4 regions of the Sporosarcina beigongshangi genome follow, and region 2 is predicted to be linked to each of the others. Evidence: riboswitches for the same ligand, from Rfam matches in the RefSeq annotation. Region 2 holds a riboswitch; each other region holds the start of a gene.

The links. A riboswitch is a leader RNA that binds a small molecule or an ion and turns the genes downstream of it on or off. The one in region 2 is predicted to bind cobalamin.
Region 1: another riboswitch for cobalamin. It lies ahead of metE (5-methyltetrahydropteroyltriglutamate--homocysteine S-methyltransferase); the one in region 2 lies ahead of R2B77_RS05375 (ribonucleotide reductase N-terminal alpha domain-containing protein).
Region 3: another riboswitch for cobalamin. It lies ahead of R2B77_RS12495 (adenosylcobinamide amidohydrolase); the one in region 2 lies ahead of R2B77_RS05375 (ribonucleotide reductase N-terminal alpha domain-containing protein).
Region 4: another riboswitch for cobalamin. It lies ahead of cobT (nicotinate-nucleotide--dimethylbenzimidazole phosphoribosyltransferase); the one in region 2 lies ahead of R2B77_RS05375 (ribonucleotide reductase N-terminal alpha domain-containing protein).

Annotation. Positions count from the first base shown of each region.
Region 1 covers NZ_JAWLIR010000008.1:205,675-213,511, reverse strand. The annotation lists gene R2B77_RS06880 (multicopper oxidase domain-containing protein) at 1-665, opposite strand, end outside; gene R2B77_RS06875 (NRDE family protein) at 913-1,668, shown strand; gene R2B77_RS06870 (hypothetical protein) at 2,009-2,179, shown strand; gene R2B77_RS06865 (DEAD/DEAH box helicase) at 2,306-3,742, shown strand; gene metE (5-methyltetrahydropteroyltriglutamate--homocysteine S-methyltransferase) at 3,863-6,151, opposite strand; cobalamin riboswitch at 6,299-6,446, opposite strand; gene R2B77_RS06855 (ABC transporter substrate-binding protein) at 6,875-7,837, shown strand, end outside.
Region 2 covers NZ_JAWLIR010000006.1:184,273-192,109, reverse strand. The annotation lists gene R2B77_RS05405 (ABC transporter ATP-binding protein) at 1-68, opposite strand, end outside; gene R2B77_RS05400 (sensor histidine kinase) at 229-1,266, opposite strand; gene R2B77_RS05395 (response regulator transcription factor) at 1,285-1,968, opposite strand; gene R2B77_RS05390 (betaine/proline/choline family ABC transporter ATP-binding protein) at 2,216-3,346, shown strand; gene R2B77_RS05385 (ABC transporter permease) at 3,343-3,996, shown strand; gene R2B77_RS05380 (glycine betaine ABC transporter substrate-binding protein) at 3,969-4,886, shown strand; cobalamin riboswitch at 5,057-5,238, shown strand; gene R2B77_RS05375 (ribonucleotide reductase N-terminal alpha domain-containing protein) at 5,452-7,308, shown strand; gene mdh (malate dehydrogenase) at 7,690-7,837, opposite strand, start outside.
Region 3 covers NZ_JAWLIR010000026.1:50,669-58,505, reverse strand. The annotation lists gene R2B77_RS12510 (transglycosylase domain-containing protein) at 1-574, opposite strand, end outside; gene R2B77_RS12505 (DUF1934 domain-containing protein) at 859-1,290, shown strand; gene argS (arginine--tRNA ligase) at 1,287-2,954, shown strand; cobalamin riboswitch at 3,100-3,252, shown strand; gene R2B77_RS12495 (adenosylcobinamide amidohydrolase) at 3,468-4,238, shown strand; gene cbiB (adenosylcobinamide-phosphate synthase CbiB) at 4,238-5,194, shown strand; gene R2B77_RS12485 (pyridoxal phosphate-dependent aminotransferase) at 5,181-6,260, shown strand; gene R2B77_RS12480 (bifunctional adenosylcobinamide kinase/adenosylcobinamide-phosphate guanylyltransferase) at 6,242-6,817, shown strand; gene R2B77_RS12475 (cobyric acid synthase) at 6,822-7,652, shown strand; gene cobS (adenosylcobinamide-GDP ribazoletransferase) at 7,654-7,837, shown strand, end outside.
Region 4 covers NZ_JAWLIR010000013.1:1,744-9,580, forward strand. The annotation lists gene R2B77_RS08320 (nucleoside deaminase) at 1-103, shown strand, start outside; gene R2B77_RS08325 (zinc-binding dehydrogenase) at 303-1,262, shown strand; cobalamin riboswitch at 1,466-1,641, shown strand; gene cobT (nicotinate-nucleotide--dimethylbenzimidazole phosphoribosyltransferase) at 1,722-2,771, shown strand; gene R2B77_RS08335 (ABC transporter substrate-binding protein) at 3,181-4,215, shown strand; gene R2B77_RS08340 (ABC transporter ATP-binding protein) at 4,221-4,991, shown strand; gene R2B77_RS08345 (ABC transporter permease) at 4,999-5,790, shown strand; gene R2B77_RS08350 (ECF transporter S component) at 5,912-6,460, opposite strand; gene R2B77_RS08355 (pyridoxamine kinase) at 6,669-7,517, shown strand; gene R2B77_RS08360 (VOC family protein) at 7,690-7,837, shown strand, end outside.

The DNA of each region.
Region 1 (7,837 bases), on a different contig from region 2:
CCGTTTGTCATATCATCCATATCATTTTCTTTGTACCATTCATTTTGTACAATCACAAATTCCCGATCGACTTCATGGTCAGTCGGATAACCATTTTTGGGTTTGACGATGATTACTCCATGCATTCCGTTCGCGATATGTTCCAGAACTGGGGCAGTTGCACAATGGTACATGAAAACGCCAGGTCTGTTGGCAGGGTAAGTAAATATACCTTCTTCATTTGGCATAACATCCGCGAACCCTACATTTGGTGCTACATGCATTGAATGGAAATCCATACTATGCGGGACGGCTGGGTCAATGTTGACAAGCTTGAAGTTGACAAGATCCCCTTCATTGACAACGAGGAGTGGTCCAGGTGCTTCGCCATTAAAAGTCCACGCCTTATACATTTCACCTTTCGCGATTTCAATGTCAGTAATCTGTGAAGTCATCTCAATATTGACTTCATGTTCTCCCACACGTTCAAATTTGACTGGGACAGGCGGTTGATTTAGTCCTTCATGAGGTGCATACACTTTAACATCCGCTGTAGAATTTCCCGCTTCTGATTTAGCCTCCACTTTGACTTTCTCTACATCCTTGACAGCCGCATTCGATCCACAAGCCCCCAATATCATAGATACGGATAACATTGCTGCAGTTACTGCCATGCCTTTTTTCATAATAAGCCCTCCTTGATATTTTTACCAGATACTAGATACTATCTGATACTTACATCATAGGTGGGCGATACAAGTCAAAGTGTGATTTTAATCACACTATTTTGCTTGTCAAAAATTGTTCATACTTGAAGCGGTTTACTGGGGTAAATGATGAACGATTCGTGAATAAAGTGAGTTGTCACAAATTATTCAATATAGAAGCAGGATAAAAAAATAGGTATTTACGATTAGGAAAGGACGTGCAGTCATGTGTTTGATTAATATTCATTATGGGGGGCATTCAAACTATAAATTGATTATCGCGGCAAACCGGGATGAGTCTTACGATCGGCCAACTGCTCAGGCAAGCTTTTGGGTGGATAATCCGAACCTATTGGCAGGTCGAGACTTAGTGCATAATGGAACATGGCTTGGTGTCACTAAGTCGGGTCGATTTGCAGCGTTAACAAATTATCGCGATCCTGCGGAATTTGGCGTAGAAAAAAAGTCGCGTGGGGATATTGTGAAGGACTTTTTGATGGAAAATAGTTCACCCGTCGAGTTTTTGAAAACATTACAGAATCATAGCAATGAGTATGCAGGTTTTAATTTAATTGTTGGTAATTTAGATGGATTGTTCTATTTTTCTAATAAAAAAGAGGGGATTAAAGAGATTCCAATGGGAACACATAGCTTGAGCAACGAATTTCTTAATACACCTTGGCCGAAAGTGGTAAAAGGCAAGGAGAGACTTCGTAATTATGTACAGCAACATGAAGTGATTGAAACAGATGCGCTATTTGATATTTTACACGATACGGAAATTGCTTCAGACGAGCTGTTACCAGATACAGGTGTAGGAATGGATCTTGAACGGATGCTTTCGCCGCTTTTTATTAAGACCCCGAATTATGGAACACGTTGTTCGACTGTAGTTCTAGTTGGTTATGATAATAGTATTACTTTCGTGGAACGAAGTTTTTCAAAAGGTGTTGAAGTGGATGAAGTGAGATTTGATTTCTAATTATACATCCGGATTAAAATGATCGTTTATGTAGATAAGGCATATAAATAAAGGGGATATCTATGTTTAGTTTTCTTAGTTCAAAATGCTCGATATGCAAACGGAAAGCAGGACCATATCGTTTATTCAGAAATCCAGAGGGGAAGAAGGTTAAGCTTTGTGCGCCATGTTCTGAGTATGCGGAACGTAGAGCGTATCGCAGAATGCAGTGAATGAAAGGTATCGATTAATACAATGTGAAATTGTATTTGTCGATACTTTTCATTTTATTATAAGTATTAAAATGAAGAACTAAGCCATAGTAATAGGAAACAACATTGTTGGTAAGGGAGGTTTTATTGTGGGAAAAAGAGAGGAAAAACAAAGTGCGGCGGCTTCAAGGAAAAAAACGAGTAAGATGAAGGAAGAAATCTCCCTGGAGTTAGCTGAACTTGGTAATCTAAATCCAAAGCAAGAGCCGATGACTCAAAATGATCGACAAAAAAGTGAATCGGAGCGAACGTATAAATAGAGCTTCTAAAGATGAGCTGCAGTCTTCGGATAGCAGCTTATTTTTTGTGCAAAATCATAATAATCTCTATACTTACGTATATAACCTGTTCATGGGATAATGTACGGAGAATGTGAGGTAGATACAATGTCATTTCAAAATTATCGATTAAGTAGTGAGATTATACGAGCGTTAGACGGGCTCGGCTATTCATCTCCAACAGAGGTGCAGGAGAAGGTACTTCCTGCTGCGTTAGACCGTAGTGATTTAGTTGTAAAATCGCAGACGGGGAGTGGTAAGACGGCGGCATTCGGCATTCCGATTTGTGAAATGGTTAATTGGGATGAGAATAAACCGCAGGCGCTTATTTTAACACCGACAAGAGAGCTGGCTGATCAGGTTAAAGAAGATATTACGAATATTGGTCGTTTTAAGCGTGTGAAAGCGGCTGCTGTTTACGGTAAGCATCCCTTTGCTTATCAAAAGGAAGAGTTGAAGCAAAAATGCCATGTCGTTGTTGGCACACCAGGACGTGTATTGGATCATATTGAGCGCGGGACGCTAGCATTTGAGAAAATTGAATATCTTGTATTAGATGAAGCCGATGAAATGTTGAATATGGGGTTTATCGATCAGGTCGAGGCGATTATTAGTCAGTTGCCGAAAAATAGAACGACTATGTTATTTTCTGCGACACTTCCTGAGAAAATAGCGACATTGAGCAGTAAATATATGGACAATCCGAAAAGCATTGAGATTGCGTCAACGGTTACGTTAACGGATCAAATTGATCATTCGTTAATTATTGTCAAGGAGCAGCAGAAGTTTGATCTTTTACGCGATGTGACAGTTGTTGAGAATCCAGATAGCTGTATAATCTTTTGCAGAACGAAGGATCAGGTGGATACCGTTACAGAACAACTTGAGAAGTTCTTTTACACTTGTGATAAACTGCATGGTGGCATGATGCAGGAAGATCGCTTTGCAGTGATGGATGCATTTAAGCGTGGGGAGTTCCGTTATTTAGTAGCGACAGATGTAGCGGCACGTGGGATTGATATTGATAGTATTACGCATGTCATTAACTACGATATACCGCTGGAAAATGAAAGTTATGTGCACCGAGTAGGAAGAACGGGGCGTGCGGGTAAAAGAGGGAAGGCGATTTCATTCGTCACACCTTATGAAGATAAATTCTTAGCGGACATTGAAGCCTATATTGGTTTTGAGATTCCACAACGAAATGCGCCATCTAAGCAAGCTGTTGAGGCTATGAAGGATGCGTTCATTGAAAAAATGGATCAATTGCCTAAGTTAAAAAGAGATAAAAGTGAGCTTGTCAGTAAAGATATTATGAAGTTATATTTTAATGGTGGTAAAAAGAAGAAACTGCGGGCATTTGATTTCGTTGGTACTATTACGAATATTCCTGGTGTGACGGGCGAGGATATTGGTATCATTAAAATCCAGGATACGGAGTCGTATGTGGATATTCTAAATGGTAAGGGTAAGCTCGTTTTAGATGCGATGCGCACGACGACGGTGAAAGGGAAGTTATTGAAGGTGCATAAGGCGAATAAATGATTGCAAAGAGGAAAACCAGTCTCCCTCCATTTCAGGTTTGAAATGGGGGAAGGCTGGTTTTTCAATGTGAGTTTATGAAAGGATGAGCGCGTTCGTCTGAATTACTCGCGAGTTCATCAATTACTTCTGCAAAATAGCGTAGCGTTCGCGCATTTTATTCGTAGCAACGACCATATTTTTCAATGCGGCAATTGTTTCCTCATGCTTTCTTGTTTTCAAACCGCAATCGGGGTTAATCCAAAATTGGTTTGGTTCAAGTACACCTAGTCCTTGTTCGATAACGTCGACCATTTCTTGGACTTCAGGTACCCGTGGGCTATGGATATCATAGACGCCTAGGCCAATGCCTTTGTCGTAGGAGAAGTCATTGAAGGCAGAAACAAGATCACCGTGGCTTCGTGATGTTTCAATGGAGATAACATCTGCATCAAGTCCGCTAATGGAGTCGATGAAGTCGTTGAATTCACAGTAGCACATATGCGTATGAATTTGCGTTGTATCCTGTACGGATGCAGTTGCCAGTCTGAAGGCATTGATAGCCCATTCTAGGTAATTGCTCCACTCCGATTTTTTAAGTGGTAAGCCTTCGCGAAGAGCAGGTTCGTCTACTTGAATGATGTGGATACCGGCAGCTTCCAATGCTTCAACTTCTTTACGAAGTGCAAGTGCAATCTGATACGTAACTTCTTTACGTGAAATATCATCGCGCACAAATGACCAGTTCAAAATAGTGACAGGCCCTGTCAGCATTCCTTTCATCGGCTTGTCAGTTAAAGATTGAGCATAGACGGATTCTTCCACAGTCATTGGGTCGATGAATGTCACATCTCCGTAAATCACCGGTGGTTTGACACAGCGCGAGCCGTAGGAAACAACCCAAGCCTTTTCAGTGAAGACAAAGCCGCCTAATTTTTCCCCGAAATACTCAACCATATCTGTCCGTTCGAATTCACCGTGAACGAAGACATCCAGTCCGATTTCTTCTTGAATCGCAACCCACTGTTTGATTTCCTCTTGGACGAAGTCACGGTATTGTGTATCTGTTGACTCGCCTTTACGCCATTTTGTTCGTGCACGGCGAACTTCCGGTGTTTGTGGGAAGCTCCCGATTGTTGTTGTTGGTAATAGCGGCAAATTGAATGTTTCTTGCTGCTTATCACGACGTTCTTTAAATGGCGATTTTCGCTTGCTGTCTTGTTCGCTGATGTTTTGCACAGCTTGCTGTAAGTCAGAGTGATTTCTTGCAGGTAAGTCCGCCAGATTTTGACGTGCTGTTATACTTTCAGTCACTGCATCAGCAATAGCTTGTTTCCCTTCACGCACACCTTTTACTAGTGTTGTCACTTCTACAAGTTTTTCATCTGCAAAAGCAAGAGCAGCTTTAATCGTTGCGTCTAGCTTTACCTCAGACTGAATCGTAACAGGAACATGGAGTAGACTACTCGAGGGCTGTACACAAATGCGATCTGCTGGCACGAGCTGTGTTATTGTATCGAGTAATGCAGCTTTTTCTTGCAAATCCGCACGCCATATATTGCGTCCATCGATTAAACCGGCAGCGAGTATTTTGTCCGTTGGGAATCCGTGCGCTTGTAATTGTTCAAGGTTTTTCTCAGTACCTTGTGCAAAATCAAGACCAATTCCGGCAACAGGTAAAGCAACAACTTCTTTATAGTGCTCAACGGCATCAAAATACGTTTGTAATAAAATATTGGCATTTGGAGCGGCTACACTTAGCTGTTTGTAAATCTCGATGACAGTTTGAATGTCTTCTTTTGTTAATGATGTAGATAGAATTGGTTCTTCAAGCTGGATCCACTGAGCTCCGGCATCTGCCAATTCATTAAGAATCTGACTATATAAAGGAATCAATTGCAAAATGAACGCTGGAATATCCTTTTTCGCATAGCCTTTTGATAGTTTCAAAAATGTATATGGGCCAATTAAAACAGGCTTGCCATCAATCGACAACTTCTCTTTTGCTTCGAGATAGGCAGTAAGGGGTTTATTTTCTGTGAGTACTAGTTTTTTCTGACTATATTCTGGCACAATATAGTGGTAGTTCGCGTTGAACCATTTCGTCATTTCTGATGCAACGGCTTGGTCATTACCCCGTGCAATCGAGAAATAGGTTGCGAGCGATACATCGCCGCCAGACCAATTGAAGCGTTCAGGGATCATGCCGAACATGACAGCTGTATCGAGCATCCTATCGTACAAAGTAAAATCACCGACAGGAATAAGATCAATGCCCGCATCTTTTTGTTTTTGAAGGCGTTCTAACCGAAGTTTTTCAATTTCCTCTAGGAATAGGCTTTCCTCTAACTTCCCAGCCCAAAAGGCCTCAAGCGCTTTTTTCCATTCCCTGTTACCCCCGATATATGGGTATCCGATCGTACTGCTGACAATTGACAAATCGTTTCCTCTCCTCTTTTTATGAAGTAAAGAAGTGTTATTAAGGAATAAAAAAACACTTCTAACGAAAGTTAGAAATGTTTACGCGCAGAAATAAAATAGATGCGTTGTCATCCTAACACTCCCTATCGACCGTAGGGTAGAGCGTTGCAAAAAGAGGCAGTTATCTGGCTTCAGCAAAATTGCTGTTACAGTGGCGGGACCGCGCCGGATTATCGTTTCACCGGCTTCACTTTTAAGATCTGGCAAATGTACAAATTACCAGACCACCTATTTCTATTGCTTTACTATATGATTGTCGATGTGTTCAAAGCTATCATGTATCTATTGTTCTGTCAAACAGAATATAAAGAATCATCAGATGGTTCAAATGTATTAACATATTGACAGGTCAAGTAGCAGATTAGGAGCATCATTCTACAGTGAATTTATATTTGTGGTCTCTTCTGTTGGATAAATATATTAATTAATTTATTAAAAAATATCATGCCTTTCCATATTGATTTTAACTGTTTTATTAATAAAAAATTGTGGAAGTGAGTTTGCAATGACTTGGAAACTCCTGTATTATTAAAAACTATAAATTAGATAGGTAGATTTTTTGTGGTTTATCTATTCTATTTGAAGGAATAGGAACCAAAATAAATTGAACAATTAGGAGGGAAGTGTATTTACACCGTCTAATTTAAAAAAGATGAAAAGGGGTAACAATTTCTTATGAAAAAAATTACTATCTTTCTCTCGTTTTGTATGCTTTTAATTCTTTCTGCGTGTAGTGGAGAGGCAAGTAAAGACAGCATTAAAGTTATTAAGTTTGCTGATGCTGGTTGGGATAGCATTCGTGTCCACAATAGTATTGCGCAACTCATTATTGAGGAAGGCTATGGTTATGATACGGAAGTAACAAGTGGTACGACGGCTGCAACGGTTCAGTCATTGGAAAAAGGAGATATTAACGTCTATATGGAATTATGGACAGATAATATTAAAGAAGTTTATGAAGCTGCAATTGAAAAAGGAAACATTGTTAATGTCTCTACTAACTTCGCTGACAATTCACAGGGGTTATACGTACCAACATATGTAATTGAAGGAGATGCAGAAAGAGGGATTGAGGCAATCGCGCCAGATTTGGAAACGGTTGAAGATTTAGCGAAGTATCCCGGGATTTTCGAAGATCCGGAAGATAAGACTAAAGGTCGTATTATTGGTGCTCCTTCTAGCTGGGCGGTTAGTGAACATTTAGAAACCAAGCTACAAGCATATGGCTTGGACGAGCAATATAATTACCTAGCACCAGGATCAGATTCTGCAATTGTGGCATCACTAGCAGGCGCATACAAAAATGGTGAGCCCTGGGTAGGGTATTATTGGTCGCCAACCTGGGTGACTGCAAGTTATGACTTAACATTACTTGCTGATAATGCGTACGATGAAACGATTTGGGAAGAAACAAAGGGAACTGAATTCCCGCCAAATGATGTTGTCGTTGCGGTCCATAAAGATTTACCAACTCAGGCAAAGGATGTTGTTGACTTCCTAAGTAACTACCAAACAAGCAATGAATTGACTGAGAATGCTCTTGATTATATGAATGAAAATGAAGCTGAACCGGTAGAAGCGGCTAAATGGTGGATGAAAGAACATGAAGATCTTTGGACAACATGGGTGCCAGATGAT
Region 2 (7,837 bases):
ACATTGCCTCGCGCACCATATGATTTCCGCACGTTTTGTGCATGTAAAACGGTTTTATGTTGGTCCATCCTGTATGCCTCCCTATTTTTCATGTCCTTATCGTACCTCGGTTTGAAACTACAGTCGTGCGATTTGCATGACAAACTTGTGAGGTAATGTGACATTGTTGTCATGTTCGGCTTTTCACGCAAAAAAAACGTAAAAGCAGCTATCACTTTTACGGATTTTTTAGCCATTCTTACTCGGCGTTTGTATACTATCAAATTCATTTTCAGTCGGAAATATCATCGTTATCGTCGTACCCTGATTCACAATTGACTCTGCAGCCAAAGTGATGCCAAGCTTATCCGCCACTGTTTTTGCTAGATAAAGTCCGAGTCCTGTTGCGGCATTTTGAAGTCGTCCCGCCCCCCCAGTAAATCCCTTATCGAAAATGCGGGGAAGATCGTGCGATTTTATGCCTGGACCTTCATCTTTTATGGTCAGTGCAACGTTACCATTTGACTTGATACTAGTTAAGATGCAAATCGTACTGCCCGCACTGCTATATTTTACTGCATTCGTCAAGATTTGACGGATAATGAATCGACTCCATTTAACATCGGTTACTACCCTCGCGTCTTCCCCTTCAAATTCAACAGCAATATTTTTCTCCATACACCATGTAGCCAATTCCCGTACTTCCGCAGCGGCCAATCGTTGAATAGCAGTAGCTTCTACAAGATAATCCGATTCGAGGGTCGGCAGGCGAGATATATACAATTGTTGATCAATCAACAGATAGACGCGTAGCCATTCCGCTTCCAGTTTGCGAATAGCCGGATCTGTTCGATGAGCGTCAATTAGTAGTTTCATCGCGGTAAGCGGCGCTTTCACTTCATGTATCCAGGCAGCGGTATAATCACTTTCAATAACATTTGCCTGTTTAATAGTAGCCAATTTCTCTGAAAAGGATAACGCCGCTACTTGCAACACTTCCTTCGTTATTTCATCACGCTTAAAAGGGCTTTCTGGCAATGCTTCATGCCAATCAATCGTAGAACCACCTGTGAACGTGACTAACTCTTTTGTAAACGTCATTTCTTTTCTATACCGCCAATAAACAAATAGAATAAGGGCTATAATCAGTAAAATATTCACATACAACACAGACGAAAATTTCGTGTCGATTCCCTGATCAAGCCAAATTATCATATCTGCAAAGCCAAGTGACAACAAGAAAAAACTAATCCAGCTAGCCATATCTTTTAAATAACTTCTGAACATGTGGATAGTTGCCCCTTTCTAAACTGTGACCGCCATATAGCCGAGCCCTTTTTTCGTAACGATTGCTTCGCCAAGCTCAAGCTCTGTAAGCTTTTGACGCAATCGAGTCACGTTGACAGTCAGCGTATTGTCATTGACGAACCGTTCATCATCCCACAGTTTGCGAATCAAATCGTCACGCGATACAATCTCATCCGTCGATTGGACGAGTACTGCCAAGATAAAAAACTCGTTTTTCGTCAATTCCACTTCCGTCCCATCTTTTCGAATAATACCACGCTTCATATCAATGATTGCACCATTCCATTCCAGTACATCTGACGTCTCTTCCCCATAGGCATAGGTACGTCGTAAAATCGCTTGAACTTTCGCCAGCAACACATCTGTATGAAACGGCTTCTGAATATAATCATCCGCTCCCATATTCATCGCCATGACCATATCCATTGGATGATCACGGGATGATAAAAAAATGATGGGCACTTTCGACACTGCACGAATTTCACGGCACCAATGAAAACCATCGTAGGCAGGCAACTGAATATCCATCATCACCAAATGCGGCTTCTCTTGAACAAAAGCCCCCATAACATCATGAAAATCATCTGGTCCTGTTACATGAAGTGACCATTGTCCAAGCCGTTCTTTCAATGAATTAAAAATCGCGACATCATCCTCAACAATGAAAATCGTCATATCCATTTACGATACACTTCCTTCCCTTCGTCCATTCTAATTGAAATTGTTGCGACCGAGCAATAAATAGAGCGTATAATAGAAACAAGTGTAAATAGTGCAAAATTTAACGATTTATGATATACTGTATATACGAGGCATTGTTCCAGCAAGTATTGGAGCTAAATAGAGCTTCTTTTTTATTGAGTAGAAATTATTTTTTCATCTACTTTTAAAAATATTTTTCTTCTTTTAAAAACTACAGGAGGTACGTATGCTAAAATTTGAAAACGTAAGCAAAGTGTATGGTGATGGATTCCAAGCTGTAAAATCTGTCAGCTTTGATATTCAGCAAGGTGAATTTCTCGTGTTGATTGGACCAAGTGGTTCGGGTAAATCGACAACGATGAAAATGATTAACAAGATGGAACCACATACAAGTGGAACGATTTCTATCAACGGCAAAGATATCAATTCCTATAATCCGTCAGAATTACGTAGAAACATAGGCTATGTCATTCAACAAATTGGTCTTTTCCCCCACTATACCATCGAAAAAAACATCGCGATTGTTCCCCAACTAAAAGGCTGGAATCCTAAGGAAGTCAAAGCCCGTGTCAACGAGCTTCTCGATTTAGTCGGTCTTGATCCAGACATATTTGCCACACGCTACCCAAAGGAGCTTTCAGGTGGTCAACAGCAACGTGTTGGCATCGCAAGAGCTCTTGCAGGCAATCCCGACATCATCTTAATGGACGAACCATTCAGCGCATTAGATCCACTAACACGCGATCAACTGCAAGCAGAAGTAAGTGCATTGCACAAAAAGTTGAATAAGACATTTGTTTTCGTGACACATGATATGGACGAAGCGTTAAAAATGGGCGATCGTATTGCTATTATGAAAGACGGTAAGCTTCTACAGTTGGACACTCCAGAGAAATTACTACATGAACCAGCCCACGGCTTTGTAGAGGAGTTCATTGGGAAACATCGAATTACCCAAAATCCTGAACTCATGCCAGTTACCGAAATTATGTCGGAATCGGTCGTTACCTCTCTTCCTCAACGCTCTCCGGAAAAAGCACTTTCTCTTATCCGGCAGCGCAAAATTACAAGCCTTATTGTGGTCGATGATGACAATAAATTACTCGGAATTGTTTCCGCGTATGATTTGATTAAAAAACTAGATACTATTCAAGCGATTGATGAAATTATGGGGTCACGGGAGCCGTTCTTACACGAGGAAGCTACCGCTAAAGACGCTATTATTATGATGGATAACGCACCTTTAGGTATTATTCCAATCGTTGATAAACATCAAAAAATATTAGGTGTCGTGACACGAGGTTCACTGCTATCCGCTATGTCCAGCCAGTGGACAGAAACGGAGGAAAGCCAATGAATAACTTAACAATTTGGGAACAACTCGCTCAACAATCACAAATGAGATGGAAAGAAGTGCTTGAAGCAACTTCCGTCCATATTCAACTTGTATTTTTCTCGATGCTCATTGCCATCGCTCTTGGGATTACGCTCGGTATTTTGATTACTCGTGTTCCAAAACTCACAACAGTCGTACTTGGCGGTGCTGGTGTCATGCAGACGATTCCAAGTCTTGCCTTGCTCGGTTTCATGATCCCGATTTTTGGGATTGGTGTGAAAACGGCAATCGCGGCACTATTTCTGTACTCCTTGTTGCCAATAATTCGCAACACGTACGCCGGTATTAAAGACGTCGACAAAGCGACGACTGAAGCGGCGAAAGGAATGGGCATGACAAGTATGCAAATTCTATTTAAAGTGGAACTGCCATTAGCCCTTCCTGTCATTATGGCTGGTATTCGAACTGCCGCGGTCATTAACGTCGGGACAGCAACACTGGCAGCATTTATTGGCGCAGGTGGACTTGGAGATTTCATTTTCCTAGGTATTACACGTGGCATTGATGGTTTGATTTTACTTGGCGCAATTCCAGCTGCACTTCTTGCGATTGTACTTGAAACCCTCTTCGGTGCAATTGAAAAATGGACAACGCCGGAAGGATTGAAGTAAGTATGAAAAATAAATTCATCGTATTGATGCTGACACTACTTGTAGCCAGCATGCTGTCAGGCTGTATTTTCATCGAAAAAGATTCACTAACACTAGGCTCTCGAAACAATACAGAAAGCATTATTTTGTCCCATGTTATGGGGCAATTAATTGAACATAAAACAGATATTGAAGTCGTTTACAAAGAAAATCTCGGCGGCTCGAACGTCGTCTGGAATGCTATGTTGAATGGTCTCATCGATGTCATACCCGATTATACCGGGACAATTGTCGTCAACTATTACCATGAAGATCCTGGCACGGCCGAGGAGACACTCGCGACTACGAAACGACTTGTCAATGAAGATGGCATTATCGCCTTCGACACATTTGGCTTCAATAATACGTACACATTAGCGTTAGATGAATCAAAAGCCGAAGAACTTGGCGTCAAGACGTTCAGCGACTTCGCCAAAGTTTCCGAAGACTTCATACTCGGTGCTGTCTTTGAATTTATTGACCGACCAGACGGCTTGCCCGGCTTTCAGAATGAATATGGCTTGAAATTTAAAGACGTCAAAGGAATGGACCATGGTATTATGTACCGTTCCATCGGCGCCAAAGAAGTCGACGTCATCAACTCCTACACAACAGACGGTCAGTTACAGGATTACGACTTGCGCGTATTGGAGGACGATAAATCCTACTTCCCGCCCTACCATGCACTGCCGCTTGTACGAAAAGAAACACTTAAAGAGTACCCTGAAATTGAAGAGGTACTCAAGCAGCTAGCAGGCATGATCGACGAAGAAGCGATGCAGAAAATGAACGCTAAAGTTGATAATGAAGGCATGATGGTTGAAAAAGTGGCACAGGAATTTTTGATCGAGTCAGGGTTAATTGAAGAATGACGAAATGCGGAGCCGCACCTCTTGTTGAAGGGGTGCGGTTTTTTCACAGCGGTACGGGCGTTATGACCGGCATGAGCCACCTTATGACCGCCTTGCAAAATTGCCCCTTCCTCCTTTACGTTTTGCCGGCTACATGGTAGTGTTAAGTTAGCAAATTGTACACACTATATAGTTATTGAACGATGAATGGGTACCGATATCGGTTTAAAAGGGAATCCGGAAAATCCGGAGCTGTCCCCGCAACTGTTAGCGCTGACGACCGCCAAAGAAGCCACTGTGGAAATATCCATGGGAAGGCTGGCCGGAAGAATGAAGCGCAAGCCAGAAGACCTGCCCTCCATCGTCAAGCGACACTTTCTTCGGGGGTTGAGAGGTGGAAGCGAGCAGGTTCCCGCCATCAATCTGTCGTTCTGCGACTATCTTAAATGATGTGGACGGCCCTCTTCTGTTTCCAACGAATGATCCATGAGCAATAGCTCTACCGAAAAGGTAGAACTATTGCTTTTTTGTTTTGAAGAGCGAATTCAGCTTGATTCTGAACAACAATCATGGAAGGAGACAAAAAATGTCTAGCCAAACAAAACAGCAAGATTTATTAACTGAATTATCCATGGATTTTGGGACGAAGGCAGTAGCCTCTTTATTGGAAGAAAGTACATTATGGATCAAAAAATTCCCTAACGGCAGCCACGCAGATTGGTCGAAATCAATGATTTCGCACGCTCTTAGCCAATTGAGTGAGCACGAACCACACTGGACCTTTATCGCAACACGAATTCATCTTCATGACCTCTATACTAGACAGCGTGACTCGAACATTTACACGGATTTTGCGACACATATTACTCGGCTGGTAGCACTTGGTTCGTATGACCCGATTTTAGTTGAACGTTATTCACAAGAAGAGCTTCGGTTTATTGGGAATTTGATCGCCCCGGAACGCGACAAACTATTCAGTTACAGTGCCTTGCAAATGATGATGAGTAACTATATTACTAAGGATACGGACAATGAACCTGTTGAACTTCCTCAAGAACGATGGCTCATCATCGCAATGATTCTGATGCAAAATGAGACAGAGCAACGGCTTGAAAAAATAGCAGAGGCCTATTGGGCAATGAGTCATCTATATATGACTGCCGAATTACCGAGCTTGCTGAACGCTGGAAAACTTCAAAAACAGGGTGACAACAAGCAAACAACATTTACTAGTTACCTAGATGTCCACCACATTGATATTTTCAAGTTTCTTGATGGTACGACAGGTGACAGAGTTATCTATATCCCCGACTTATTTATGGAACAAGTTGAATCCCGTGGCAATTGGTATTTGTTCGACCCATATGAGGTGCGGGCGGTTATGGGGTATTCCCTTGAGGATTTTTATGATGAACAGAAGGGGGGAGGCTCATTCCGTGAAAAATACATGGCGTGTGTGAAACATCCCAAACTTAGCAAAAAGACCATTTTCGCTATTGACCTTATGAAGCAAATCATGCATAACCAACTGACAACAGGCTTTCCACATATGTATTATAAGGATGAAGTCCAGCGGAAAAAAGTAAATAAACATGTAGATAAATCTGAAGTCAGGATTGTCGCTACACAACCAACTCAGCTTACCCATTCGTCCATCAACCTTGGCCGCGCGGTGCCTGCTGGTGTATTGGAGCGTCTCATCACAATTCAAGTGCGTATGCTCGACAATGCCATTGACCTAAACATTCATTCAACACCAGAAGATATTCATTTTCGTGGTCTACAACTCGGCACAACGGGCTGGCACCACTTACTTGCTTTATCTAAAATCCGTTGGGAATCAACAGAGGCAGTAGCATTCGCCGATAAATTATATGAGAACATCGCCTATTTAACGATAGCTGCTTCGATGACGCTTGCTAAAGAAAAAGGAGCTTATCCACTATTCAAAGAATCAGACTGGCATAACGGAGCGTATTTTGAAAAGAGGGGATACCATTCAAAAACGTGGCAATCACTTCGGACAGATGTTGCGTTAAACGGGGTGCGGAACGGCTCTATGACAGCAGTAGCATCCCATTCATCGACAGCGCCCCTAGCAGCTACTACCATCGGCGTTGAACCTATCACTCAAAAATATTATGTGGAAGAACAGCTAGATGGAGCCATTCCAGTCATTGCACCCGATTTAAATCCGGAAACGCGTTGGTTTTATAAATCAGCCTATTTCATCGACCAACAATGGACATTGAAGCAAAATGCAGCCCGCCAACGTCATATCGATCAATGTATTTCACTCAACCTATACGTGCCGAATACCATTCAAGCGACTGAACTACTCGCCCTGCATATAAGCGCGTGGAAAAGCGGCCTGAAGATGACAGGCTCCATCCAGTCGCATATGAATTCTCCCTACTTTTTGAACAATGCTATTTCTATTTAAACGAATCAATTTCATAATAGAACTTTTAAGCAAATAACACGAACAATGTTGATTTCCGCTTCAGGCGGACGCTTTCCGCGGGCACGGCTTCAGCCAATCGAACAGCGTAGGGTTCGATTTGCCGTATTTCTGCGTTCTTTGCGGAAATTAAGGCATCCTGCTCTCAACGCTTCGCTTTTGTTCGCAAAAGCCGTTCTTCGTAACGGCTTTCGCTGGAGTCGCCGCCTTACGCTCCAATCAACAAGATTACAATATCATATTGACGAACACTAAATCGGATTGATAAATAATTATTCGTCTTTTTAACAGAAATAAGTAATTATGAAATTGATTTAAACAAAAAAAGTGAGCAACTATGCATAATAGTTGCTCACCTTGTTCTTAACGATTGCAAATGTCAATGACTGAACGAACTGCCTCTGCCGATTTATCAAGCGCTATCTGCTCTTCATTTGTCAGCGGTAGTTCAATGATACTTTCGATTCCATTGCCACCAATCACAGTAGGGACGCCTAAATACAGCCCATTG
Region 3 (7,837 bases), on a different contig from region 2:
AATAAAATTTGCTAGCTGCCTCGACACCATACATACCATGGCCAAAATAAACGGTATTCATATAGCCTTCTAAAATAACATCTTTGTCATAAAATATTTCCATTCGGTACGCGTAGAGTGCCTCGTCAAATTTCCGTTTCCATGTCTTTTCAAACGTTAAATATAAATTTTTAGCGTATTGCTGGGTAATTGTGCTAGCTCCCTCGACTTTGCGTCCAGCCTTGGCATCCTTCAGCAAAGCTCCTGCAATCCGTCGGTAATCAAAGCCATTATGGCTGTAAAAATTTTTATCTTCCGTCGCAATGACCGCATCAATTAGAAAGGGAGACATATCGTCAAGATCAACCCAATAACGCCGCTCAGCTGTGAAGCGATCGCCAATTTGTTTGCCATTCTTATCGAGAAAGACGGAAGCTTTTGGCACGCTTAAAGAAGGCGCTCCCGTTACCTGCGCATATAAGCGAAGCAATAAGAAAACGGTTAGCACCGCCGTTAGCATCGTAACGGAGAGCAGTAGTAGCCGCTTGATAGCTTTGCGTCTCTTTACCTTTTTTAAATACACTACCCGTTGCATACAATCCCGTCCCGTCGATGTTGTTAAGTGTAGTATGTGACGCATGGAAAGAGATTAAACGGGGTGAACATAAAAACATCGATCGCTATAGATAGATTGAAATCTAGCAAGGAAACAGGATATAATAAAAAGATGTACTTAAGAAAAGCGCAGGGCGCCTGCTAGACGCGACAAGCGCTGGAAGACTTGCTGATAAAGGTGCTTTTTGCCTTTATCAGCAAGTCTGAAGCGACTCGAGCGACTGGCGCCTGGAGTCTAGACAAAAGGAAAAGGACGGTGAGCGTATGGAAACGCAGGATAGAGTACGCAAGGTGGATATCCAGCTCCATTCGTCAATCCGACATCCCGGACAGGATCAGGAGAGCTATGAGATGAACCTAGCTGGTCAGCTCATTGAGAAAAAAGGGATCCATTACTTGAAATATGAAGAGGAACAAAATGGTCAACTTGTTTTGACAACGGTCAAAATGGGTGCGAAGGACGCACTGATCTTCCGTAGTGGCGCAGTCAAGATGCGGTTGCCTTTCATTTCAAAAGGTGAACGGCCAGGAAATTATGGCAATGGTCCTGCGTCATTTAATTTACTCGTCAAAACGACTCACCTTGATTTTAATGAACAGCTAGGGCGATTCCATGTCGCATACGAGCTACATGCAGAAGGATCTTTACTCGGGACATACGAATTGACCATTACATATACGGAGGGAATATTATGAACGCAGTAGAACAAATTGAGCAGGAAGTGAAATCGGCATTGCGCGCAGCGGTTATTGCGGCAGAGCTTGTAGAAGAGGCAGCAATACCAGACATTATGCTGGAAACACCGAAAAGTAAAGACAACGGAGATTACGCAACGAATATTGCGATGCAGTTGACAAAATTGGCGAAAAAACCACCACGTGCCATTGCAGAAGCGATTTTGGAACACTTAGACACGTCAGCAACATCCATTGAATCGGTTGACATTGCGGGTCCTGGCTTCATGAACATCAAATTAGCAACAGATTACCTAGGCGACATCGTCAAAACGGTTCTTGAGCAAGGTGAAAATTATGGTCGCTCAACCTCTGGTGCCAATGAAAAAATTCAAATCGAATTTGTTTCAGCTAACCCAACTGGCGACTTGCATCTAGGTCATGCAAGAGGTGCGTCACTCGGCGATTCCTTGAGTAATGTCCTTGATTTTGCTGGCTACGATGTCGCGCGCGAATATTATATTAACGACGCTGGTAATCAAATCAATAACCTTGCCTACTCCATTGAAGCGCGTTATTTCCAAGCACTCGGTTTAGACAAAGACATGCCGGAAGATGGCTACCATGGGAAAGACGTTGTAGGCATCGGGGAAGAACTAGCAGCACAATTTGGCGATAAATACGTCAACGTTTCTGAACAAGAGCGCTATGACTATTTCCGTAAGTACGGACTTGATTTTGAATTGGCGAAATTGAAGAAGGACCTCGCAGATTTCCGCGTATCATTTGATGTATGGTTCTCGGAAACCTCATTATATGAAGACGGTAAAATCGATGTCGCACTCGATAAATTGCGTGCAAACGGGCATATTTTTGAAGAAGATGGCGCAACATGGTTCCGTTCAACAACATTTGGAGATGACAAAGACCGTGTGCTCATTAAAAACGACGGCACGTACACGTATTTATTGCCTGACATTGCTTATCATGAAGATAAATTATTCCGTGGCTTTGACAAGCTTATTAACATTTGGGGCGCCGATCACCACGGCTATATTCCGCGGATGAAAGCAGCGATTGAAGCACTTGGCTATGACCGCGATACATTGGAAGTAAGTGTGGCACAAATGGTTCAGCTGTATAAAGACGGCGAGAAATTCAAAATGAGTAAACGGACAGGGAAAGCAGTTACCTTACGTGAGCTCGTAGAAGACGTCGGTTTGGATGCAGTCCGTTACTTCTTCGCTATGCGTTCAGGTGATTCACAAATGGACTTTGACCTTGACTTGGCCATTTCTCAATCCAATGAAAATCCGGTATATTACGCGCAATATGCACACGCACGGATTTCTTCGATTTTGCGACAAGCCGAAGAAACAGGCCTAGCTACATCAGTGGCTAACGTTTCTTTATTGCAAGCTGAAAAAGAATTGGAATTGTTGAAGAAAATTGGAGACTTCCCGAAAGTGGTCAGTGATGCTGCAAGATTGCGCATACCGCATCGTGTCGCGACGTATATTCAAGAACTAGCGGCAGCATTCCATAGCTTCTACAACGCCGAAAAAGTGTTGGACCCTGCAAATCAAGACTTGTCAGAAGCAAGGCTTGCACTCATTACAGCAGCACGCACAACAATTGCCAACGCATTAAAACTAATTGGTGTTTCAGCACCGGAAAAAATGTAACTGGATTGGCCGCTACACTGAGGATATATTTCCTTGGTGTGGCGTTTTTTTGGGGGGGAAAGTAATAATTCGCCTTCGAGCACCAATAACTTTTGTCTCCTCTCGACACCTTCAAAACTTGTAGTATACTAAAAGATATAGAAATTACATAGCCAAACATAAAGGTGCCTCGCCATTAAGAACGAGGTTAAAAGGGAAGTCGGTTGAAGTCCGACACGGTCCCGCCACTGTAAGTGCCAGCTTGTCGTCAAACGATATGCACACAAGTCAGGAGACCTGCCTTTATGAAAAAACCGGTTGCTTACGAGGATAGGCTTGGTGGAAATCGGTGCATTAATGCGTCCGCATTTTTACTAAACATTCCTCCGTACTCATACGGAGGATTTTTATTTGGAACAAAAAAAGGATAGATGAATGCTTTAATTTTTGCGGGAAACGTAGAAATTGAACCTTTTCTGTTCGATACGCCATTCAAAATCTAGACGCAATAACGAAGAAAAGGGGCAATGTGACATGCTACAAGGGGATAATTTAATAGGTGGCAACGGCAAGAAGTCTGAAGTAAAGTCTGTCACATTTGCTGATATGAAAGAAAAAACGACTCCATTTACGGTGACCGTCGATGATTTTACAGTGTCATCGGACTACGTCTCTTTACGGACGGCTGGTCCATTGAAAACAATGTCCTCTGCAGTGCATAATGCGGGAACTGGCTGGTATCGTGCATTTGTCAATCGTCATGTCGACGCCAATTACGCTTACGATGATGCTAAAGCCGAAATGGCTAGTTATTTAGAGCGGCAGGGTTTTCATGGCATGGAGACGGTTGGCATGATGACAGCGGTGATGACAGAACATGTGGAAGTGGAATCGTACCAAGGTGATTTTGGTACGGTTTTAATCGCGGTGACGGCTGGAATTGGCAATGCGGTTGACGTGTCGAAAGCACTTACCCGCGACCGGGAGCAACGCATCGGCACGATTAATACATGGATTATCATCAATGGCACATTATCCGACGAGGCATTTATTCAAGCAATGATTACTGCGACAGAAGCTAAAGCTAAGGCGATGCAAACGGAAGCCATTCAAGACCCACTGACAGGTACTATTGCGACGGGCACGTCAACGGACAGCTTGCTTGTAGCGGCAACGCAGCAAGGCGAATATTTATCCTATGCAGGGCCCATTACGCCACTAGGCAAATTGATTGGTCATGGGGTCTATGATTGTACTGCTCGAGCAATTCGTGCCTATAAACAAGCAAAGGGGTGGACAACGTGATACCTGCACATTTTATTGCGATTGCGATTGGTTTTTTACTGGACCGAATAATCGGTGATCCACAGACCTGGCCACATCCTGTTCGCTGGATAGGAGCGTTTATTTCTAAGCTGACATCCCTTTTGAATAAAGGACGTTTTCGCACTGGGAAAGGGGCACTAACGCTCTTTAGTATAGTCGGAATCGTTTTTATAATGGTCTTCATCATTGTCGCATTCGCTTATCAAATCAATTTATTTGTCGGTATTATTGTGGAAGCCATTCTGATTGCAATTGGACTGGCACAAAAAAGTTTACGTGATGCAGGATTAAGCGTTTACGAGCCGCTTGTTGCGAATGATTTACCGGAAGCGCGTAAAAAATTAGCGTGGATTGTCGGACGTGATACTGACAAGCTACAGGAAAATGACATTGCGCGTGGGGTTATTGAAACAGTATCCGAAAATACGGCAGATGGCATTACGTCACCGTTATTTTGGGCGTTTTTACTCGGTGCCCCAGGCTTATGGTTGTATAAAACGGTCAATACACTTGATTCGATGATTGGTTATAAGGATGAGCGCTATGAAAAGTTCGGCAAATTTTCTGCACGCGCAGATGATGTCTTGAATTTCATTCCGGCGCGGATTACGGGCTTTCTCATTATTTTTTATTCTCCAAATGAAGGCAAGCTAGGCTTGATGAAGCGCTTTGCAGGTTGGAACCGGGATGCTAGGCAACATCCAAGCCCGAACAGTGGTTTTTTAGAAGCGGCGACGGCTTGGCAATTAGGCGTGACGCTAGGTGGAAAAAGTACATATCGTGGCAAGGTATCTGAGCGGCCGGAAATTGGACCAGGCACAGTCCCACTTGCAGCAGCACATATTAAATTGACGATTAGGCAAATGCATATTGTTGCCTTTACTTTTTGGCTAGTCCTCACTGTGATTGGAGTGTTTTTCTATGCAATTGCCTGAACACGGTGCTAACCCACATCATGTCTATGAGCGACTAGGCATTGACTTGCCAGCGCGTGTATTGGATTTTAGTGAGAATGTGAATCCGGCGGGTCCACCGCAAGCAGTTCGTGTGATGTGGCCGAATTTATTGGCAGAGATCGGGGCGTACCCTGATCCAGCCGGAGAGCCATTTATATCGGCAGTCGCTGATTTTCACAACGTTTCCAAGTCGCAGCTATTTGTCGGCAACGGGGCGGCGGAGCTGCTGGCGCTTATCGCAGAACGTTATCGAGGCAAACGGGCGATTGTTGTCCATCCGACATTTTCGGAATATGAAGCGACATTGCATGCGAAAAATGTTGATGTCATCCGCGTCGTAGCCTCAGAAACAGACGGATTCAAGCTGCCTTTGAATGAGATCAAACAAGCGATGGTATCGGCTGCAGTTCTTTATGTATGTACACCAAACAATCCGACGGGCATGATGCCTGAACGCCGGGAGTTAACAGACTTAATTCGTTATGGTGCCGATGTGGGTTGTGACATTGTGTTGGATGAAGCCTTCATTGATTTTGTCGATGAAAAGCTGTCATTGATCTCGGCAATTAAAGAAAATCCACATGTCATCATTGTCCGTTCCATGACAAAAATGTACGCCATTCCCGGCATCCGGCTTGGCTATGTTGTTGCGAATGAAACCGTGATTGAGGGCATAAAAGAACTGGCACCGCATTGGAATGTCAATGGCATGGCGGCTCGGATTGGAGCGGTTTGTTTACCGGAAGAATCATTTAGGCAACAAGCGATTCAGCATAGCAATCGGCAACGTGAACAGCTTACCTCATTTCTCAAGTCGCATAACTGTACGGTGACGGATTCTGTGACGAATTTTCTAACGTTTAAGGTAGGACAAGGTCGAGATGCCAACAAGCTCTATTTGGATTTAGTAGAACGAGGGATTGTGCTCCGGCACTCCGAGAATTTCCGTGGTATGGACGGTCGCTGGTTCAGAATTGGCATGAAAAATGAAGCGGATATGGCTGTATTGACAGAGGAGCTGGAGCGATGGTTCGCGGAAAACTGACGTTCATAAGTGGTGGTGTTCGTAGTGGGAAAAGTGGCTATGCGGAACGATTACTCGTTAATGAAGTGCAGCAAAATGGTGGCCGTTTGGTCTATATTGCTTCCGGTTTAGCAACGGATCGAGAAATGCAGGAGCGCATTGAGTGGCATCGGCAGGACCGTGCCTCTCAAAACTGGCTGACGCTCGAGAAGCCGACGAAGCTAAAGGAAGTATTGTCCGTTATTCAACAAGGTGATACTGTCTTATGGGATTGCTTAACAACCTGGCTAGCTAATGAATTATATGAAGGCTGGGAAACAGGAACACCATGCATCCAGCAAAACGGTTGCATGGAACAAAAAGCACAGCAACTATATGAAACGATTGATGCGCTACTCTCTCAAGTTGCACATCTCGTGATTGTCTCCAATGAAGTGCTGGACGAGCTACCGTCAAAGGATGAAGAAACGAATCAGTATAGGCAATGGATTGGACAGATTCATCAACAACTCGTAGCAACAGCAGGTACAGCTATCGAGATGGATTATGGCGTAGCGACTTATTGGAAAGGGGAGTGAATTTATGAATGGACTTATGGTCTTAGGCACGGCATCAGATTCCGGAAAAACGATGATTTGTACAGCCTTATGCCGTATGTTATCCGACGAAGGTGTGCGTGTAACGCCCTTTAAATCGCAAAATATGTCTAGATTTTCCGCGACAACAGATAATGGCGAGGAAATGAGCCGTGCGCAATTTATTCAAGCGCTTGCAGCTAGAACGGTACCAGCGATTGAGATGAATCCGATATTGTTGAAACCGGTGGCAGGCATGAAATCTGAGGTGTTTTTTTTCGGAGAGAAATTCGGCCCAGTGGCAGGAATGGCGTACCGGGAACAGTTTTTTAATCGGGCGATCGCAGCCATACAGACCTCACTTAACAAACTGGCGGAAAGCTATGACACAGTCATTATTGAAGGTGCAGGAAGCCCTGCTGAGGTAAATCTCAATGACCGTGAGATCGTCAATATGCGTGTGGCAGAAATTGCGGATGTGCCTGCTGTATTAGTGGCGGATATTGACCGCGGGGGCGCCATTGCATCGATTGTTGGCACACTTCAATTGCTCCCTCCCGCACACCGTGCGCGCGTGAAAGCGATTATCATTAATAAATTTCATGGGGACGTTTCCTTATTCCAAGAGGGCATTGAATTTATTGAAACGTATACAGGAATTCCCGTTGCAGGAGTGATTCCTTACAAAGTCGATCACGGCATTGAAGAGGAAGATGCAGATCGTCCGGTCATGTCTGCACCGCGTGGCGTCGATATCTATGACGAGTGGGCGGCCCATGTGAAGGCAAACCTCAATTGGCCGCTATTGACAGACATTCTGTCGGAACCGAGGGAATAAGATGAATGGTATTTTGTTGGCACTGCAATTTTTTACAGCGATCCCGGTGAAGAAAGAGCTGCCGCTTGGTCGCAAGGAAGTGACGGCGATGTATGTGGCGCTACCATTTGTCGGAGCAGCAATCGGACTCGTGATGTATGCAGTATCGACCCTCATGTTAGACGTCGTACATGTTGGCCCACTTC
Region 4 (7,837 bases), on a different contig from region 2:
ACCTATTCAAGAAGTTATTCGAGATATAGAAGTAGATGGTCCGGTGCCGAGGCTTGCAGAACAAGTATGGCAGTTACACCGACAGTTGCATGAAAGAAAGTGACTTTTGGGGTGGACGCTATTTTTTCAATATGCTTAGACCACTTCACAGGCAGATAGTGACACCTTTTCGACAAAGATCCTAGTTTATTGACAAGTAGTAGGGCGAGGAGTAAAGTTTTATTTGTAAGATACTTTAAATTCAAGTTAGTTGTAATGAGTTTTTTATATGATAAAGAAAAAACAATTTGGAGGCGATAGTTGTGAAAGGTTGGCTATTTTCAGGTACGAATAAACCGCTAGAATTGATTGAAAAAGAAGATCCGAAAGCAATCCCAGGTCAAGTTGTTATTGATGTGAAAGCTGCTGGTCTATGTCATTCGGACGTTGCAGCATTAGAAGATCCAGGTTGGATGCCACTATTCCCGAATGGTCCTGTTATTATGGGGCATGAGTTTGCAGGGATTGTTATTGAAGTGGGTGAAGGTGTTGAAAATATTAAAGTTGGGGACCGTGTTGGGGTTAACCCAATGGACCGAGCAACTAAAATAACTGCTGGGTACAACTATGATGGTGGTTATGCGGAAAAAGTCCGTGTACCTGAACATCAATGCGTAATCATTCCTGAAGGTGTTTCCTTTGTAGAAGGTGCAGCCTCTACAGATGCAGGAATCACAGCTTATCGTGCTCTGTTTAGTATTGGACAAGCAAAAGAAGGTACGAAGTTAGGCATTGTTGGTATCGGTGGACTTGGTCAATTTGCCTTACAAATGGCACTCATTAAAGGTTGCGAAGTATATGCAACAGACGTTTCTCCAGAGGCTCGAAAACTTGCTGAAGAATTAGGAGCTACTAAAGTTTATGACACAATTCTAGATATGAAAGAAGCAGAATGTGATGTTATTGTTGACTTTGCTGGATTTGGACAAACAACTTCTGACTCACTAGAAGCTGTAAAAGTACAAGGAACAGTCGTAATTGTGGGTATGGGTAAATTGGAATCTACGATTAATACGTACTTAATGATTACAAAAGAAATTAAACTTTTGGGCAGTAATGGTGGATCAGTAGAAGACTTAAAAGGTGTGTATGATTGCTTTGCTACAGGTAAAATGAGTCCAAACCTTATTACAATTCCATTTGAAGAAGTTGATAAAGGTATTGAAAAGCTGAAAAATCATGAAGTTAAAGGCCGCCTAGTAGCTATTTTTGACGAAGAATAAAAATGTTTTATTGATCAGGCATCCAAGTTGCTTAAGCGACCTGGGTGCCTGATTGTTTTTCTTTTAACAAGAACAATCATCTGGTAAGGATATCATTCAATCGTGTTTATTCGAATGACTCCTATTTTTCAATATGATTAGAACACTCATTACATTCTCAATTGAATTTGTCAGCATTCTCCTATATGATAAACGTAATAGAAAGTTAAATAAAAGCAGTAGGTGCCCTTAGGGGAGAATAGGGAATGAAGTGAAAGTCTTCAGCGGACCCGCCACTGTAAAGGGATGTTTTATTTGGAATGCCACTGGAAGTGATTCTGGGAAGGTAAATAAAACGATGACCCTGAGCCAGGAGACCTGCCTATTTGCTTATTATTTATAGACGATGGAAAAGTCTGTAGTTTATTTACTATGTAAATAAACTGCAGGCTTTTATTTTTTTGAAAAGGAGAATGAAAAATGCGACTGTTAGAGGAAACGATTCAAAGGATTGAAGGATTGGATGAAGTAATGATGGAAAAGGCGAGAGAGCGGGTAGATAGCTTGATTAAGCCACCTAAAAGCTTAGGAAGATTAGAGGATATTGCTATTCAATTGTCTGGAATTACGGGGAAGCTTTATCCTGTAGTTGATCAGAAAACGATTATTACGATGGCGGCGGATCATGGCGTTTATGAAGAAGGGATTTCCGGTAATCCACAAGAAATCACATGGGCACAAACGTTACTTTTTGCAAAAGGATTACCAGGTGTATGTGCCATAAGTCGGGTTTCTGGGGCGAAAGTGATTGCAGTAGATATTGGGATTAAAGGTGACATTCCAGAGGATGCTGGTGTGTTCAATAGAAAGATAAAACATGGGACAGATAATATGGTGAAAGGTCCTGCGATGACAAGAGAAGAGGCGGTTAAATCGCTAGAGGTTGGGATTGAAATGGCCAATCAGGAAGCGAAAAAGGGCGCTAATTTGCTGGGAACGGGTGAGATGGGGATTGGGAATACGACGCCTAGTACCGCTATTTTGTCAGTTTTGGGCAATTGTGATCTTTTGGAAATTACGGGGAGAGGCGCGGGAGTTGGTGAAGGAGGAATTGAGCATAAAGTAGCAGTCATTCGAAAAGCTATTGAGTTGAATAAGCCGAAGCCGACTGATGGGATCGATGTTCTTGCTAAGGTTGGAGGGCTGGAAATTGGCGGTATGGCAGGGGTAATGCTTGGGGCTGCAGCCAATCGAATTCCTGTCGTTATAGATGGCTATATTTCTACAGTAGCTGCCTTAATCGCAATAGCCATTGAGCCGAAAGCGAAGGACTATTTCATCGCTTCTCACGCTTCCCTCGAACCGGGCGCGCGACTGGCCAATGAACTGCTAGGAATCGAACCGATGTTAACGATGGACATGTGCCTCGGTGAAGGTTCAGGAGCAGCTTTAGCGTTTCCGATTATAGATGCAGCCGTCAGTATGATGGCATATATGGCTACTTTTGCTGAGGTAGGAATGGAGATTTAATCGAATTTCTTCGTATGCAAGTAGCAATATAAAAATAAAAAGCTTGACTTCTAGTTTGAACATCAGTAATATTCAAAACAATTACTTTTGCGCAAAAGATAATGAAAACTACTAAAAAAATTAAATATAGTTGAGAGATGGTCCAGTAATCATATTGTGAGCAGCAACCAGAGACTGAATGGTAAGTGTGAATTCAGGCAACAATATGTATGAAGTACGCCATCTGATTTACTCAATTGCTAATGAAGTGGATGAGCGGTCTAAAATCGGTTCGTCAATTTAGGGTGGTAACGCGGAGAGCTCCTTCGTCCCTTTCCAAGGGATGGTAGGGGCTTTTTCTATACCCATTTTACCTAGATCCAGCCGCATTCGTAGTGGCAATTATATCAAAAATTAGGGGGAACATGATATGACAAAAAGAATGATCATTACACTTATTTCAGTCCTTTTATTAGCATTTGGACTAGCCGGCTGTGGGAAAGACACAGATGCTACATCCGCTGAACAAACAGCAGTTGAAATTGGAATGTTGAAATTGACGAGTTCCGCACCTTTATTTATCGCACTTGAAAAGGGGTTCTTTGAAGAGGAAGGCCTAGATGCTAAAGCGAAATGGTTTGAAGCGGCGCAACCGATATCAGTTGCAACGGCAGGTGGGGATGTCCAAGTGGGCGCGACTGGTATTACGGCGAGCTTATACAATATGGTGGCTAGCGGAGAAGAGTTAGTCATCGTTGCGGATAAAGGAAGAGAGCAGGAAGGTTATTCTTCTTCAGCTGTATTAGTCCCGAACGACTCTGCTGTAGCAGCCATCGAAGACTTAAAGGGAAAAAAGATTGGGATTACACAAACCGGGTCAACTTATCATTATATGGCGGGTAGACTGTTGGAGGTTCATGGTTTAACGACGGATGATGTGGAGCTCGTTCCGCTAAATAGTATTCCAGGCCTTATGGAAACATTACAGAGCAAGCAAGTGGATGCCATTTTATTGAATGAACCAAATGTTTCTCGAGTAGTAAGTGAAGGATATGGAAAAGTGATTTCTCATGTAGGAGAGGAAATCGAATATCAAACGTCGGGAATCTTTTTCTCGAAAGATTTTGCGGCTAATACGGACGCAGCGACAAAGTTCTTGAAAGCTTATGCAAAAGCGACTCGCTACTACTATGACGCTGTGCTCAACAAAGTCGATGGTGAAATTGTGCCAGGCGAGAACTATGAAGAGGTTGTACAAATCATTGCAAAATACACGGACCAAGAAGAGGAATTGATTAAAAAAGGACTTCCTTACATGGATCGTGATGGGAAATTACTTGCTTCAGACATCCAAACGCAAATTGACTGGTATGCTAAGCAGCAATTAATTGAGAGCTCAATTAATTCAACGGAGATTGTCAATGGAGACTTACTTGAAGAAGCATTGAAACAATTAGGGAAGTGAAGTAAATGAAGATTGTCATTGAAAATGTAGGTAAAAAATTCACGTCTGCGAAAAAAGAAGAAGTGACGGCACTTGAAGATATTAACTTCTCGATTAATGAAAAAGAATTTGTTGTTTTAGTGGGGCCAAGTGGCTGCGGTAAATCAACATTATTGAATATTGTTGGTGGACTCTTGTCACCTTCAAGTGGTTCTGTGTATTTCGAAGGCATGATGGATAAGGAGCCGAATTTGGCGATTGTTTTTCAAGAAATTGCCCTACTCCCTTGGCGCACGGTGTACCAAAATGTGATTTACGGTTTAGAGGAGAAGAAGGTTAGTAAACAGGAGCTAAAAGAGAAGGCTGATTTTTATATCGATATGGTTGGTTTAACGGATTTCAAAGATGCTTATCCAAAACAATTGTCTGGGGGCATGAAACAACGAGTTGGTATTGGTAGGGCACTTGCGGTTGAGCCAGATTTACTGCTAATGGATGAGCCGTTTTCTGCTTTAGATGCCCAAACAAGAACATTGATGCAAGAAGAGCTGTTAACCATTTGGAACCGCACGCAGCTCAGTACACTTTACGTGACGCACAATATTCAAGAAGCTGTGTATTTGGCTGATCGGGTCATCGTTTTGTCCAGACACCCCGGCCGAATCAAAAGTATTATCGATATTGATTTACCGAAAATGGGTAGAGGCGAAGAGCAGCATAGGGAACAATTTGAACGGTATGCTGATGATATCTGGCAGCTCATTCGTAATGACGCTGTCGAAGCACTAAAGGAGTGATAATGGGATGGCTGTACATAAACAAATGATTACGAATCGTGTCGCATTTCTTGAGAAAAAAGTCCCGTTATATGCTTCCGTACTAGGGTTAATCGGTTTGCTCGTTTTATGGGAAGTTATTTGTAGCACGAAAATCGTTTCACCACTTTTCTTACCTGCACCGACGGCTATTGTCGTGACAGGATGGGATATGCTCATCAGTGGTGAAATTACTCGAAACCTTGGTCCCAGTCTTTACCGGATAGGGGTTGGCTATCTGATTGGATCAGTTGTCGGTATTTTAGTTGGGCTTATTTTAGGCTTCTCCAAATGGGCGGATGCAATCGGAACGCCGGTTGTCTATGCCATCTACCCGATTCCAAAGATTGCCCTGCTACCACTTTTCGTCCTTTGGTTGGGCATTGGTGAATTGTCAAAAGTAACGATTATTGCATTAGGGGTCTTTTTCCCAGTAGTCATTAACACATTTTCAGGTGTTAAAAGCGTTGATCAAATACTGATAAAAGCCGCGGTGACCTTTGGCTCCAATCATTTTAACGTCATCCGAAAAGTCATTTTGCCAGGTGCATTACCTATGATTTTTGCTGGCTTAAAGCTTGCGGCAGGAACGTCCCTTCTATTACTAGTAGCGGCAGAAATGATTGCAGCTCAAAACGGGATCGGTTCCATGGTTTTACACTATGGGAACTTAATGATTACAACGAAGCTTATGGTAGGCGTATTAGTCTTGTCACTGCTTGGTTTAACGTTTAACCGACTGCTTCAGTGGCTTGAAAATAAACTCCTACCTTGGAAATGAAAACATTTTTCCATGGGTAAACTGTAAACAGACGCTTCTATAAAAAAGCAATCTTTCATTTGATGGTAAATGAAAGATTGCTTTTAACATTTTTGTTCTCTCCATACTCGCCTATTACGTATCAAAACTTCCTTTTGAAATAAGGCGTTTTTTTCAACATGATACATACCGGAATCGCAATTAGTAAACCGACAATGTTTTGGATAATGTCACCTGGAACGGATGCCATTGGTGCAATCCAGTTATTGTACATGATGCCTTGCCCAATATAGTAAACTACCATCATCACTGGCATTGACAAAACGGCTGCTAAAATGTTTAGTCCAACATTATCGCCTCGATGTCCCTTCGACCAAGCAATTTTCCCGACGATGAGTCCTTGTAATAAGCGGGAGATAATGGTCGTTGGCGCCCAAATTGCCCAGCCACCTAAGATATCGAATAAGCCCATCCCGATTGCGCCGGCAAGTGCCCCTTTTTTAGGTCCGAATAAAATAGCTGCCATGAACAGCATGGATGTCCCTAAGTGAATCAGTCCACCTTGCCCGATGGGTAGCTTAATATTGATCATTGTGGCGACGAAAATAAGTGCAGCTAAAATTGCGGTAATGACTAAATCAAACGTTTTACTGCGCGTTTTTGTATAGGGTTGATTTTGAATATTTTGCATGTTGATCATCCTCACTATAATGAATTCTTTGATAGTTTTAACTTTAGCAAATGGCTGACCATTGTAAAAGTGTCAATTTAGTAAAATTGTTAGAGGTCAGATTGATTTCCTATAAAAATAACTACTGGAAGCTGGTGTATTTCTGCGGTTGCCTACTTATGATAGGATGAAGAGAATACAAGTGAGGATTAGGTAGGTGGAGAGTACGATGAAGAAAGTTGCAGTAATCCAAGATATGTCATCCTTTGGAAAATGCTCGTTAACGGCTGCAATACCTGTGCTGTCAGTGATGGGTGCTCAAGCAGTGCCGTTGCCAACCGCGATTTTTACGGCGCAAACAGGATATTCGAGCTTTTATTGTGAGGATTTAACGTCAAAAATGGACTTCTTTGTGGATGAATGGAGAAAGCTGGGGGCTACCTTTGATGGCATTCACACGGGCTTTGTGACGGGACAAGAGCAAATCAATAATATATTTCAATTTTTAAACGTGTTCTACTCAGATGAAACGACACTGCTTGTCGATCCGGTGATGGGGGATATGGGCGAAGTGTATAAAATGTTTACGGGCGATTTGCTGGATCGTATGAAGGAACTCGTGAAGAGTGCAGACATTGTTACGCCAAATGTTACAGAGTGCTGCTTGCTTACAGGTTTGTCGTTTGAGAAGCTACAGAGCTATCAAGACGAATCAGATTATATGCAGACACTAGGGGAGGCGGGCCACCAGTTACAGCAGACGACTGGTGCGAACGTCATTATTACTGGTTTGAATCCGCCACCAGCAGTTCTAGATAAGCGTTATGTAGGTAATATGTTTGTCGATGCAGATCGTTCATTTACGAGTATCCGTGATTATAATGGCGAGAGCTATTCGGGAACAGGTGATTTGTTTGCATCTGTCATCATGGGTGGGATGATGCGCGGGCAGGATTTAGTAGAGTCGATGAAGCTTGCAGAGACGTTTTTAGCCGCTGCGATCGAAGCTACATCGAAAGAGCAAGTTCCAAGCAAGGCGGGCGTGAATTTTGAACAGTTTTTGCGGATGTTGCTTTAGTCATTTAAGTGAGTGGTGCGCAGGAATCCAACACTAAGTTTTCAATTAAGTACATATTGACAAACGTATGTTCTTGTGTGTGAAATGTATTTATAGGTAATAATGGTGGTGGTTACTGCCGCTTGGAAATCACTTATGCATTGCAAAAATGGAGCTAAGGAGCTGTTGAATAATGTCGATTAGTTTGAATCCGTATTTGATTTTTGATGGTAACACGAAAGAGGCAATCCATTTTTACGAGAAAGCGCTGGGTGGGAAAGTAATAGGGATCACGAAGTTCGGAGATATGCCGGAGGACCCGAATTATCCGTTGTCGGATG